Regions from separate parts of the Brevibacillus sp. LEMMJ03 genome, predicted to be linked through region 1. Evidence: predicted binding sites of a transcription regulator. Region 1 holds the regulator's gene; each other region holds the start of a gene.
What was found. The regulator LexA, encoded in region 1, represses DNA repair genes until DNA is damaged. The targets are predictions, from matches to a motif close to CGAACATATGTTCG.

Region 1 (4,098 bases):
GCGAACGCAGGCTCCGTTTTCATTCCGTTCCGCTTCAGCTCCCGGATACCCTCTCTGGCCTGTTCGCCGGAGAGGGCCAGCAGGCGGGCCTCCATCACCATGTGGCGGTAGGCGTTTTGCCGATCGGCGGGTACGGGCTGGGCGAACAGTTCGAACGCAAATCCGCCGTGCCAAAAGGAAGTGACGCTGGACGGCACGCCGTTGACGTCACAGCGTTGCTGGGAAAAGCCGTCCTGCCGGCCAAACGCATCGCGAACGAAGCGATCGAATGCGTCCAAATCGCTCGCGCAGCAGATCACGTCCAAATCGCTGTCCGCCACGTCGATGTCCAGCGGAATCGTTCCCGCCAGCACCGGCTGGTATGCCTGAAGCCGCTCCATGATGCCCAAGCGGTGGATGGCCTCCCAGGCGGCGCGCTGTCGGGGGGTTCCCGCTTGCAGATACGTGAGGTCGTGCCAGTTGTTCACCTCAGTCTTCCTCCTGCGGGGGAAGCGTTTTGACAAACAGGACGCGGTCATGCCCCCGGCCGTCGTAATTGGATTCTGTCAGCGCCGTCCGCCCGTACCGCCGGGGTTCGGACGGGGCTGATCAGGCAAAAATGTGGACAAGGATGAAAAGAATGATGCAACGGATGGCGCCCTGATCCGTATATCCTTACAGAAAGGAGTGTACCCGATGGAGATACTGCTGTGGATCGTCATCGTGGCGTTGTTTGTCGCAAGCATCGCCGGTATTTTTCTGCCGGTTTTGCCGGATACGATATTGCTGTGGGCAGGGTTCCTGCTGTACCACTTTGTCCTCGCCGAACCGGGAGCCGGGCTGCCGGCGTCGTTCTGGTGGGGGATGGCGGTGCTGAGCGTGCTGCTGTACGGAGCCGATTTGCTGACCAACATGTACTTCGTGAAGCGGTACGGCGGTTCCAAGTGGTCGTCGATTGCCGCGGCGGTCGGCATTTTTCTCGGGATTTTCCTGTTTCCGCCGTTCGGGATGCTGATCCTGCCGTTCCTGTTTGTGGTGCTGGTGGAGCTGTTCGTCTCCAACCAACCGCTCGAGCGGGCGGTTAAGGCGGGCGTGGGATCGCTTGTCGGATTTCTCGGCAGCGCGGTCGTCAAGGTCGTCCTGCAAATCGTGATGATCATTTGGTTCTTCATCGCCGCCTTGTAGGCCCGTGAATCGAATGGGCAGCGGGATGCAACCCCTGCCCCGGATCGTTCCGGTCTGACCGCGACGATACACAGAAAGGAGCCCGTATCTTTCGCCTACGGTCGGGAAAGATACGGGCTCCTCCTTTTGCTAGTGAATCAACCGGTACACCCCGATCACTTTCCCCAGAATCGTGACCGAGTCCAGAATGATCGGTTCCATCGTGGAGTTTTCCGGCTGCAGGCGGAAGTGGTTTTTTTCCTTGAAGAAGCGCTTGACGGTGGCTTCGTCCTCATCGGTCATGGCCACGACGATGTCGCCGTTGTTGGCCACGTTTTGCTGGCGCACGATGACGTAGTCGCCGTCGAGGATGCCCGCCTCGATCATGCTGTCGCCCGACACGCGGAGCATGTACACCTTGTCCGAGGTGACGATGTGCTCCGGCAGGGGAAAGTAATCCTCGACGTGTTCCACCGCCGTAATCGGCTGCCCTGCCGTTACCTTCCCGATGACGGGCACACGAACGACGGATTCTTCGAAGTCCTCCTGGTAGCGGTCGCCATCGGTCAACAGCTCAATCGCGCGCGGCTTGGTGGGATCGCGCCGGATCAGCCCCTTCTTTTCCAGCCGGGCCAGGTGACCGTGGACGGTGGAGCTGGAGGCCAGCCCGACGGCCTCGCCGATTTCCCGAACGGACGGAGGATACCCCTTGTCGCGGACTTCCTTGCGAATGAAGTCGATAATGGCTTGTTGTCTATTGGATAGCTTGGACATGGACCACACCCCTGTTTTCTCGAACATGTTTTCTATATTATACCATGGGATCTTGCGTTCGACAAACATAAGTTCGATTTCAACTTGACACAAAACACATGTTCGCATTATGATGAGAACAAGACGATAGAACGTATGTTTGCAGGGGGATGGTATCATGCATGCAATTTCCGCACACAACCGCTTTGCCAAAAAACCGGAGCGCCGCAGCCGCATCGGTGTGACACGCGGTCAAGCATTGGTGTTTTTCGTGGTATTCTCTCTCTTTTTTTACTTCTTGACAGAACTTGTGTTCGCATCGGAGTCGGCGTCGGTCGTTCCCGTGAAGGAAGTGACGGTTCAGCCGGGGGACAGCTTGTGGAAAATTGCCGTCCAGTACCAGGACGAAGCCGGCATGGAAGTGCGTGAACTGGTGTACGCGATCAAAAAGATGAACCGGCTGGACAACTCCAACATTTACCCCGGACAGCGCCTGGCTGTTCCCGTCGGAGAGTAGACGGCAGCGCAGGCAGCGGAGCAGGCCCAAGTATTTCCTTTCGTTTGCGTTGTGCCGCCGATGTGTTATAATAGAGCGGCATTACCGAGAGTAGGGGGAGAGGCTGTGGTAACCGACGCGGAAATCAAACGGATCAACGAGTTGGCCAAGAAATCCCGCGAAGAGGGCCTGACCGACGAAGAAAAACAGGAGCAGCAGGCGCTGCGGCGCAAGTACATCGATGCTGTCAAGGCGTCCCTGCGGGCCAACCTGGAATCGATCCGCTATGTGGAAGATCTTGAAGACAACGGTCCCAAACATTAAGATAACGTGTACTGGCACAGGAAGGCATCCACGCATGACGCTTGGATGTCTTTTTCTACGACGAAATGGGCCGAACAGGGAGGAATGCGCATGTCGTGGCTGGTTGTCGCAGTGGGCGGCGCCGTGGGATCAATCATGCGGTACGGATTGGGCTTGGTGATGAACCAGCCGGGCTGGCCGGCAGGTACGTGGGCGGCCAACGTTGTGGGTTCGTTTTGCATCGGGCTCTTGTACGCCTGGGGAAAGGAGCGGGGGTTTCTCTCACCGGAGCTGTACCTGCTCTTCACCACCGGGCTGTTGGGCGGCTTTACGACCTTTTCCACCTTTTCTCTGGAGGTGGTCACCTTTTTCGGAGACGGGAACATCGGACGCGGATTGGCGTATGTGCTGCTCAGCGTAGGCATTGGCCTGTTGGCCTGCGGAGCCGGGGTCTGGCTGGGCCGGCATGTGGGCTGAGCCAGCCGCGTTCGAAGCGAAAGGAGTATGGACGTGACGATTCGGCATCCGGATTACGAACGGGAACAAAAACGGCTGGATGAAACGGTGTCCGCCATCGAACGGGAGATCGAGATGCTGCGCGAAGAAGTTCGGGAAGTGACCGACGACTACGTGAAGCAGGTGGTCGCTTACAAAAAGGCCAAGGAACTGCGGTATCTGGAAGACCAAGGGAAGGACAAACCGTACTTCGGCCGGGTGGACTTTCTCAAGGACGAGACGTACGAGCTGGACATCGTCTATATTGGCAAGCGCGGGATCGTCCGGAGCGATACGTTTGATGCGCTGGTCGTGGACTGGCGTGCTCCGATTGCCGGCCTCTACTACAGCGGCGAGAGCAAGGACGCCTTCTACCGGACCGACAAGGGCATCGTCCGCGGAGAAGTTCGCCTGAAGCGGAACTTTGCCATCGAAAAGGGGAAGATTACCGGAATCTACGACGGGGCGGTCAAGGAGACGATCCACCGGGAAATGGGCCATCCCGACGAGTTTCTCCAGGAAGGGTTTATCGATGAGTTTCTCGCCGCCAATCTGAACCAGACAAACGACAGTCGGCTGAAGGACATCGTGGCGACCATCCAGTCCGAACAAAACGACATCATTCGGGCGGACAAAGACCGTCCCATCGTCGTCCAGGGGGTGGCCGGGAGCGGGAAGACCACCATCGCGCTGCACCGCCTCTCCTACCTGATTTACAACTACCAGGACTCGATGATGTCGAAAAAATTCATGGTGTTTGCGCCGAACCGCCTGTTTCTCAACTACATATCGGACGTGCTTCCGGAACTGGGTGTGGATGACGTCCAGCAGGCCACGTTTTTGGACTGGGCGGCCAAGCTGGTCAAGCCGCTTCTGCCCAAAGGCTGGCGCATCACCGACCCGCAGAA
Region 2 (4,098 bases), on a different contig from region 1:
CTGATCCAGGCTCTTGAATTCGTACCCCTGCTTGCGCGCCTCGTCGATGATTGCGCCCAGCGCTTCCGCGTTGTCGCGGGAGACGGCGTGCAGCAGGATGACGGCACCCGGGTGAAGCTGCGAGATGACGTTGTCGTACGCGTACCGCCAGCCTCTCTGCACCTTGGTGTCCCAGTCTTTGTAGGCAATCGACCAGAAGACGCTGGTATAGCCCAACTCCTTGCAGGCGGCAAGGGAGCGGTCGCTGAAAATTCCTCGGGGGGGACGCAAAAAGCGCATCTCTTTTTGACCAGCGATCCGGGCAACTTCCGTCTGTACTTTTTCCAACTCCTCCCTGATGCGGGCGTTGGGGATTGTCGTCATGTCGGGGTGGCTCCAGGAGTGGTTTCCGATGAGATGCCCTTCGTCCGCCATCCGTTTAACCAGTTCCGGCTGGTCCTTCACGTAATGTCCGGTCACAAAAAAAATGGCCGGCACCTTTTTGGCCTTGAGCGTGTCCAAAATTTGCCCCGTGTAGCCGTTTTCGTACCCGTTGTCAAAGGTAAGAAACAGTTCTTTTTTGGTCGTATCCCCCAAAAAGATGGCCCCGTGCTTCTCCACAACGGACTTGAATCCTTCCTGGTCGATGGAAGGAAGCTGGCCGTCCCTGCTCTTTTTAAAGCCAAAATGGTACGCCGTATCCGGATGGGCAGCCGCATGTGCCGTAACGATGGTAACGAGCAGCAAGACAGCGGAAAGAATGGTGAAGCGCTTCATGGTAACCCGCCCTCCTTTGTGACAATAGGCTTCCCGTTTTCTCCTAGCGATATTGTCCCAACAATGTTGGGAAGTTATGTACCGTACCGCGACAAGGCTCTTCGGGAAAGGAACAGCGCGGTGCCACAAACAAAGCGGCCTTCCCCTGCCGCATGGACCGGGAAGGCCGGACGTCCTCAAGCCTCCTCCCAGGGAACGGGACGGGGGGCCGGAATGGGATACTGCTCGGAGCGATCGGGGGTTCCGGCTCGGGTCTTGTCAACGGAACCGACCGGAACCTTGTCTTCCACTTCAAAAATGGCCTTGGCCCTGTCCTTTTGGCCGGGCATGGAGCACTCACCTCCTGACGTTTCCATTCACTAGCATGCCGATCCGCAGGGGGCGGCATACGGGCGGGGGAACGGCCGCGTTTTCCGGCCCCATTTGAAATGGGCTGCAGCCGTAGACGGCAAACGTCATGCCCGCCATTACGGGAATCGACTACACGGCCCATTCCGCCCGATTGTTACAGTCCAGGTTTTGATGCAAGTAAAAAAGAGCGGTATACTGAATGGAGAATGAGGTGATTTCCATGAAGCAGTCTTCTCTGTGCCCGAAGTTTGAAAAAGCCATGCATCTGCTCGGCAAGCGTTGGACAGGGCTGATCTTGCACCAGCTTCTTTCGGGACCGCAGCGTTTTTGTGCGATTGAAGAGGCGCTTCCGATCAGCGGCAGGCTTTTGTCGGAACGGCTGAAGGATTTGGAGAAGGAAGGACTCGTACATCGGGAGGTCTATACGGATTCCGCTCCGGTGAGGGTGGAATATTCGCTTACGGATAAAGGACGCGCACTGGAACCGATCATCAAAGGCGTCGAGAAATGGGCACAAATGTGGATCGAACTGGATCAGGAAGCAGCCAACTGAATGGACCACAAACAAAGCGCCGGACATGTGTTCGGCGCTGATTTATTGGAAAGGACCGCGTCTTTTCGTGCGGGGACGCTTCCCGTAATGGGACATGTTTCGGACATGCTCCGGCGGCAGAGCGGATCTCAAGCGGGACGCGGGCCCCTGCCGTGGAGGCCGGCGACAAACTGGCGGTGCAGGCGTTCGCTGATGATGCGGCGGCGAATCTGGGCGAGCCGTTTTTCGGCGAGCTGCCGGGTCACTCCAAACTCCTGGGCCAGCAAGCAGGCCGGATGGGTCTGGCAGTCGGTGAGTCTCAACTTGGATACCATGAAAAACGGCAGGGCCGCGTAAAGCTGAAACTGCGAAGCCTGAGCCTCCTGCAGGTCGCGGAACGATTTTCTCATCTCAAGCTGTTTCCCGGTGTGACCGCGCAAAATGTGACCCAGCTCATGAAAAAACTGTTCCCGCTGGACCGGCCTGGGCAGGGCGGAATTGATCGTGATGCAGCGGTAGCGGCCGGCTTCGTACCGCATCGACGGGCAAGGGCGGTACACAAGATCAATGCCGAGGGCGTCGGCGACCGCTTCCTCGCGCAGATCTCCCGCATGCCGCATCCCCAGTTCGGCATAAAAAGCGCCCACCCATTTTTCCAGATCCGTTTGTTTGTAATCGCGGAGCATGTTCATTCCCCCTTTTTGCAAAAGAACATATGTTCGGTTTTGCGACAAAAAGAAAATGCCGTGCACGGGACGGGACAGGTGTTCGGAATGGCACGTCCTGCCCCTGCCGGTCATTGTTTGTCCGACTGTCGGGCTTTCCACCGCAAATAGTCGATGTGCTTTTTCACTTCTTCAATCTCGGATGGGCTCAATCCCTCCAAGTCAAAGAACGAAATATGCTCCTCCGGGTTTTTCCGGGTTCCCCACGACGGTGTCGGGTCATCCGTTTTGCCGAGGAGGAAATCGGCGGAGACGTTGAACACATCGGCAGCTTTCGAGAGCAGATGGTTGTCCACGCTCTTTTTCTCACCCGACTCAATCCGCGAGAGCACCGTGTTGTGAATCTGCAATTTTTCGGCCAATTGGATTTGGGACCACCGCCTTTGTTCCCGGAGCCATTTGATCCGTTGACCGACTGTTGACATCATTCGTCACAACCTTTCCGCTATGGCAATAATCATTCTAACAATTTTCCATAACGGAAAACACAACTTTGTTAATTTGACAAAGAACATGTTGACTTTGTGAAAATTGAAACGGTATGATAATGGTTAAGAATTTGCTGATTTGGCAAATAAAGGGGGATGCCGATTGGACAGGGTCAACCTGGAGTTCATCGCAAGACGACGGCTCGAAACGGGGATCACGTTGCAGGACATGGCGGAATCGCTGGGCTTCAAGAACGCGTCTACCTACCTGAAGTACGAAAAGGGCGAGTACGACTTCAAGGCGAACCATCTGCCGGTATTGGCCAGAAAGCTGAAATGCGAACTGCGCGACTTGTTTCAGTGTTTGATTTTGCTGATATGACAAAAAAAGAGGCGAGCAGATCACAGAACGATACGGCGAGAGATCGGTCGGGGGGGAAAGAGGTGGAAGCCCGGGAAGCCAATAAACGGCAGTTGGAAATCTGGAAAAAGACACTGGCGTACGAGCTTGCGATGATGGAGCCCCAAAGCGTTCCTGCCTGCCAGGATTTTCTCCGGCGCTTGGAGTCGTTTGAGCGGGAACTGCAAAGGGAGAGCGAAGCGGCGCTGACCGCCCCGTTTGCCGGGCGGGTGCCGTGATGAAGAAAAGCGGTTTCCCCGAACGGAAGTGCCCGCGGGGAAACCGCTTCGTTGTGCTGCCTGGCGTTACCGCAGGACCGATGCGGCCATCCGCACATAGGTATGCCGTTTTCCGCGTACGGCGATGGAGTAGTGCATGATGTTTTCCGGGATGGCGATGCCGGTGTAGCCAGCGTCGCCGATGTGATACAGATCGGCCCCGGCCATTTTGCTGTTCAGCGCGATCTGGCGAATGGTCGCCTCGTCCGCCCCTTCCTGGCTGGTGCCGGTGGCCAGCAGGGCCAGCGCGCCGTGGCGGTGGACCCGATCGACCATGGCTTTGGCCGCATCAAGCGTGATGCCGGGAATGGTGCCGGGCGAGGGGAGCAGGATGATGTCCGCCCCCGCTTCGATAAATCCGACGATCGTCTGCTCTCCCACCAAATCGCCGCCGGCTTCATCTGCTACGCCAGCGCCGTGCATTTTCCCGGCCATGATCAACATGTCTTCGCCCATGACTTCACGGGCGGTGCGGATCGCCTGCCCGATTTCCCGGTTGGTCACTCCGGTCTTGGGGTTGCCGGTCAGGCAGAGGAAGTCAAATCCGAGCTGTTTCGCCTCGGCAAAGGTCTCCGCCGAGGCCAGCCGCCCTGGGGGCAGGGTGAGCAGTTGTTCCGCCGGTCTGGCC
Region 3 (4,098 bases), on a different contig from region 1:
TTGATCTCGATCCCGTGCTCCGGACAAATCGCCCGCCCCACGCGGGCGTACAGCAGCCGCAGATAGTCGTAGATTTCCGTCACGGTGCCCACCGTGGAACGCGGGTTGCGGCTGGTCGTCTTCTGGTCGATGGAGATGGCCGGAGACAGCCCTTCGATCGAGTCCACGTCCGGTTTGTCCATCTGTCCGAGGAACTGGCGGGCGTACGCGGAGAGGGATTCCACGTAACGCCGCTGTCCTTCGGCGTAAATCGTGTCAAACGCGAGCGACGACTTCCCGGAACCGGAGAGTCCCGTCAGCACGACGAACTTGTCCCGGGGGATGACCACGTCGATGTTTTTCAGGTTGTGGGCGCGAGCGCCTTTTACCACGATGTGTTCCAATGGCATGAACATACCTCTTTTCTTAGAGCTCCGCCTTCAGCTCCAGTATCAAGTCGCGCAGTTCGGCCGCGCGTTCAAACATCAGGTTGCGCGCCGCTTCCTTCATTTCTTCTTCCATCCGTTCAATCACGGCCAGGCGGTCTTTCTTCGACATCTTCTTGAAGTCGGCGTGCGGCAGGTATTCGGCTTTCTCTTCCGCCACCCGCGTCGCCTCGATCACTTCGCGGACGGCTTTCTTCACGGTCTGCGGCGTAATGCCGTGCTTTTCATTGTACGCGATCTGGATGGAACGGCGCCGCTCCGTCTCCCGGATGGCCGCTGCCATGGAGTCGGTGATCCGGTCGGCGTACATGATGACGCGTCCCTCGGCGTTGCGGGCCGCCCGGCCGATCGTCTGGATCAGCGAGCGCTCGTTGCGGAGGAACCCTTCCTTGTCCGCGTCGAGAATCGCCACCAGCGACACTTCGGGCAGGTCCAGCCCCTCCCGCAGGAGGTTGATCCCGATCAGCACGTCAAATTCCCCCAGCCGCAGGGAGCGCAGGATCTGCATCCGCTCGATCGTCTTGATGTCGGAGTGCAGGTAGCGCACCTTGATCCCGATTTCCTTCAGATAGTCGGTCAGGTCCTCGGCCATCTTTTTCGTCAGCGTCGTGACCAGCACGCGCTCATCCTTGGCGATCGTGGCCCGAATCTCGCCGATCAGGTCGTCGATCTGCCCCTTGATCGGCCGCACGGAAATGGTCGGGTCGACCAGGCCGGTGGGGCGAATCACCTGCTGCACCACGACCGGGCAGTGCTCCAGCTCGTACGGTCCCGGCGTGGCGGAGATGTAGATCGCCTGATTCACCTTGGACTCAAACTCTTCGAAGGTGAGCGGCCGGTTGTCCCGCGCCGACGGCAGACGGAAGCCGTGCTCGACCAGGACGTCCTTGCGCGCCCGGTCCCCGTTGTACATCCCGCGAATCTGCGGCAGCGTCATGTGCGACTCGTCGATGATGACGAGGAAGTCTTTCGGAAAATAGTCGAGCAGCGTGTACGGTGGATGCCCCGGCGGCAGCCCCGTCAGGTGGCGGGAGTAGTTTTCGATGCCGGAGCAGAAGCCCATCTCCATCATCATTTCCATGTCGTAGCGGGTGCGCTGCTCCAGGCGCTGCGCCTCCAGCAGCTTGCCCGCGGCGCGCAGTTCGGCCAGCCGCTCTTCCAGCTCCGCCTCGATGCTCTGGATGGCCCGCTTCATTTTCTCCTCGCGGGTCACGTAGTGGGATGCCGGGAAGATGGCGACGTGGTCGCGCTGGCCGATAATCTCTCCGGTCACCACGTCAATCGCCGTGATCCGTTCGATCTCGTCTCCGAAAAACTCCACGCGGATCGCCTGTTCGCCGTGGGACGCGGGAAAGATCTCCACGACGTCCCCGCGGACGCGGAAGGTCCCGCGGGTGAAGTTGATGTCGTTGCGGTTGTACTGGATGTCCACCAGCCGGTGCAGCACTTCGTCCCGGCTTTTCTCCATCCCGACGCGCAGCGACAGCACAAGCTCCCGGTACTCTTCCGGGGAACCCAACCCGTAAATGCACGAGACGGACGCGACGATGATCACGTCCCGCCGCTCGAACAAGGCGCTGGTGGCCGAGTGGCGCAGCTTGTCGATCTCGTCGTTGATGCTGGAGTCTTTTTCGATATAGGTATCCGATTGGGGAATGTACGCTTCCGGTTGGTAGTAGTCGTAGTAGCTGACGAAGTATTCGACGGCGTTTTTGGGGAAAAACTCCTTGAACTCGGCGCACAACTGCGCAGCCAAGGTCTTGTTGTGGGCGATCACCAGCGTCGGCTTGTTCACCTGGGCGATCACCTGCGCCGCCGTAAAGGTTTTTCCCGTACCGGTCGCCCCCAGCAGCGTCTGGTGCCGCTTGCCCGCCTTTACGCCCTTCACCAGTTCGGCAATGGCGGTCGGCTGGTCACCGGACGGCTGATACTCCGATACCAATTCAAAACGGTCCATTCCCTCGTTCATCTCCTTGTCACATGTCATTTTCCATTATAGCACAATCGTTCAAAAAATAAGCCGGAATTCGAACAAATGTTTGTCTTCACCCGCCGCCCGCTTCTGCCGATACTGATAGTGAGTCTCTACGTATGTGTGAACGACACACCCGACATGTCAGGGAGGATCGCCATGGCAGACACAGGAAGCGTTACCAACAATCCTTACATACAGCCCAGTTGGAGCTACAAGGGCAAAAAAGAGTTTACCACCGAGCTGGACCAGAACGCCTTTATGAAACTGCTGCTGGAGCAGTTGAAAAACCAGGACCCGCTCTCGCCGATGGACAACTCGCAGTTTATCCAGCAGACCAGCATGATGACCATGGTGGAAAAAATCACGAAAATGGCCAACCTGATGGAGCAGTCCAACAGCAGCATGCTCACCCTGCGCGAGTATGAGGGCCTGATCGGGAAGACGGCCACCTACGATTTGCAGAAGGTGGACGAGCTGACCGGCGAAGTGACACACGAGAAAAAGACGGGCGTCATCGAATCGGTCTCCATGGATAACGGCAAAATCTACTTCCGGATCGCGGGCGAGCAGACACCGATCCCGCGCGAATGGGTGAGCGGCCTGGAGTCCAAGGGCATGACCGGGACCGAACTGGACAACAGCCTGAAGTACGCGGAAATGATCGGCAAGCAGATCTCCTACAAGGAGACGCAGCAGGTGGACAAGGACGGCAATCCGGATACGACGGACGACATCACCACCGTTGACGAGATCAAGAACGGCGTGATTGTCGGCTTTACGATGAAGGACGGCAAAGTGGAATTCCAGTTGGACAACGGCAAGACCATCAAGCTGGAAGACGTGACCGGCATGTCGGTGAAGCCGGACAACCTGCCGATGAACAACACACTCCAGTACGCCCAGGTGATCGGCTACACGATCACCTACACCGAGACGGCCACCAACCCGGACGGCACCACGTCCACCACCGAAAGCACCGGCGTGATCAAGGCGGTCAGCATGAAGAACGGCATGGTGGAGTTTGTCCTGGAAGACGACAAAAAGGTGAAGCTGAGCCAGATTGTCGGGTTCGAAGCAACTGCGCAATAACCCTAGCGCGAGCCCTCACACAAGACAAAAAAAACAGCCGTACCGGCCGAACAGGCAGGTGCGGCTGTTTGGCTTTCGCGGGCCCGTTTCATTCACGGACGACGACGGTCCCGGTTTGTCCGTCCACATAAACGGTCAGGTCCACCTTCGTTTCCACGCCGCAAAAGCAGTGGGAACGCGACTGCCGGAACGAGAGATCGTAGGCAAGCTGCCAGGTCTGCCCATCCGTATGCGGCCGATCGCCGCGGACGTACACCAGCTCCAGCGGGTACGCGGCAAGCAGGGCCTGAACCGCCTGCTGTTCAGAGACGGCCGCGGCGGGCGAGGGATAGCGGATGGCGGCCCAGTCAGGCAGGGCGAGCGACACCTCCTTGATCGAACCGTCCAGCGGATTGACGGAAATAGTGTACGCACCTTCTTCCTCCCGCTCGTCCTCCCAAAAGACGGGAATGCCGTTGACGACCGGATCGGCGGTGATCCAGGTCCGGTTTTCTCCTCCCGTATCCTGCACGCGCAGCTTGTGGGTACCGGCCGGCAGCAGGCGCTCCAGCAGGGCAGTGGCGGCCGCCCAATCCCGTTTTTTGTCCGTTGGGCGCCCCCCGTGCAGCC

Region 2: FOI68_RS15590 (ImmA/IrrE family metallo-endopeptidase) is a predicted target of LexA. The motif match lies at 2,348-2,361, and genes of this name have one in related genera.
Region 3: uvrB (excinuclease ABC subunit UvrB) is a predicted target of LexA. The motif match lies at 2,454-2,467, and genes of this name have one in related genera.

The regions. Positions count from the first base shown of each region.
Region 1 covers NZ_VKJN01000010.1:185,838-189,935, reverse strand. Annotated here, with positions in the region: gene FOI68_RS14630 (DUF4269 domain-containing protein) at 1-467, opposite strand, end outside; gene FOI68_RS14625 (DUF456 domain-containing protein) at 676-1,164, shown strand; gene lexA (transcriptional repressor LexA) at 1,294-1,917, opposite strand; gene yneA (cell division suppressor protein YneA) at 2,075-2,413, shown strand; gene FOI68_RS14610 (DUF896 domain-containing protein) at 2,519-2,716, shown strand; gene crcB (fluoride efflux transporter CrcB) at 2,807-3,172, shown strand; gene FOI68_RS14600 (HelD family protein) at 3,206-4,098, shown strand, end outside.
Region 2 covers NZ_VKJN01000012.1:12,508-16,605, forward strand. Annotated here, with positions in the region: gene pdaA (delta-lactam-biosynthetic de-N-acetylase) at 1-756, opposite strand, end outside; gene FOI68_RS23555 (hypothetical protein) at 933-1,085, opposite strand; gene FOI68_RS15585 (winged helix-turn-helix transcriptional regulator) at 1,328-1,660, shown strand; gene FOI68_RS15590 (ImmA/IrrE family metallo-endopeptidase) at 1,789-2,325, opposite strand; gene FOI68_RS15595 (helix-turn-helix domain-containing protein) at 2,436-2,792, opposite strand; gene FOI68_RS15600 (helix-turn-helix domain-containing protein) at 2,956-3,174, shown strand; gene FOI68_RS15605 (hypothetical protein) at 3,237-3,431, shown strand; gene FOI68_RS15610 (DUF7916 family protein) at 3,498-4,098, opposite strand, start outside.
Region 3 covers NZ_VKJN01000013.1:85,263-89,360, reverse strand. Annotated here, with positions in the region: gene uvrA (excinuclease ABC subunit UvrA) at 1-389, opposite strand, end outside; gene uvrB (excinuclease ABC subunit UvrB) at 406-2,382, opposite strand; gene FOI68_RS16755 (flagellar hook assembly protein FlgD) at 2,557-3,489, shown strand; gene FOI68_RS16750 (YcdB/YcdC domain-containing protein) at 3,578-4,098, opposite strand, start outside.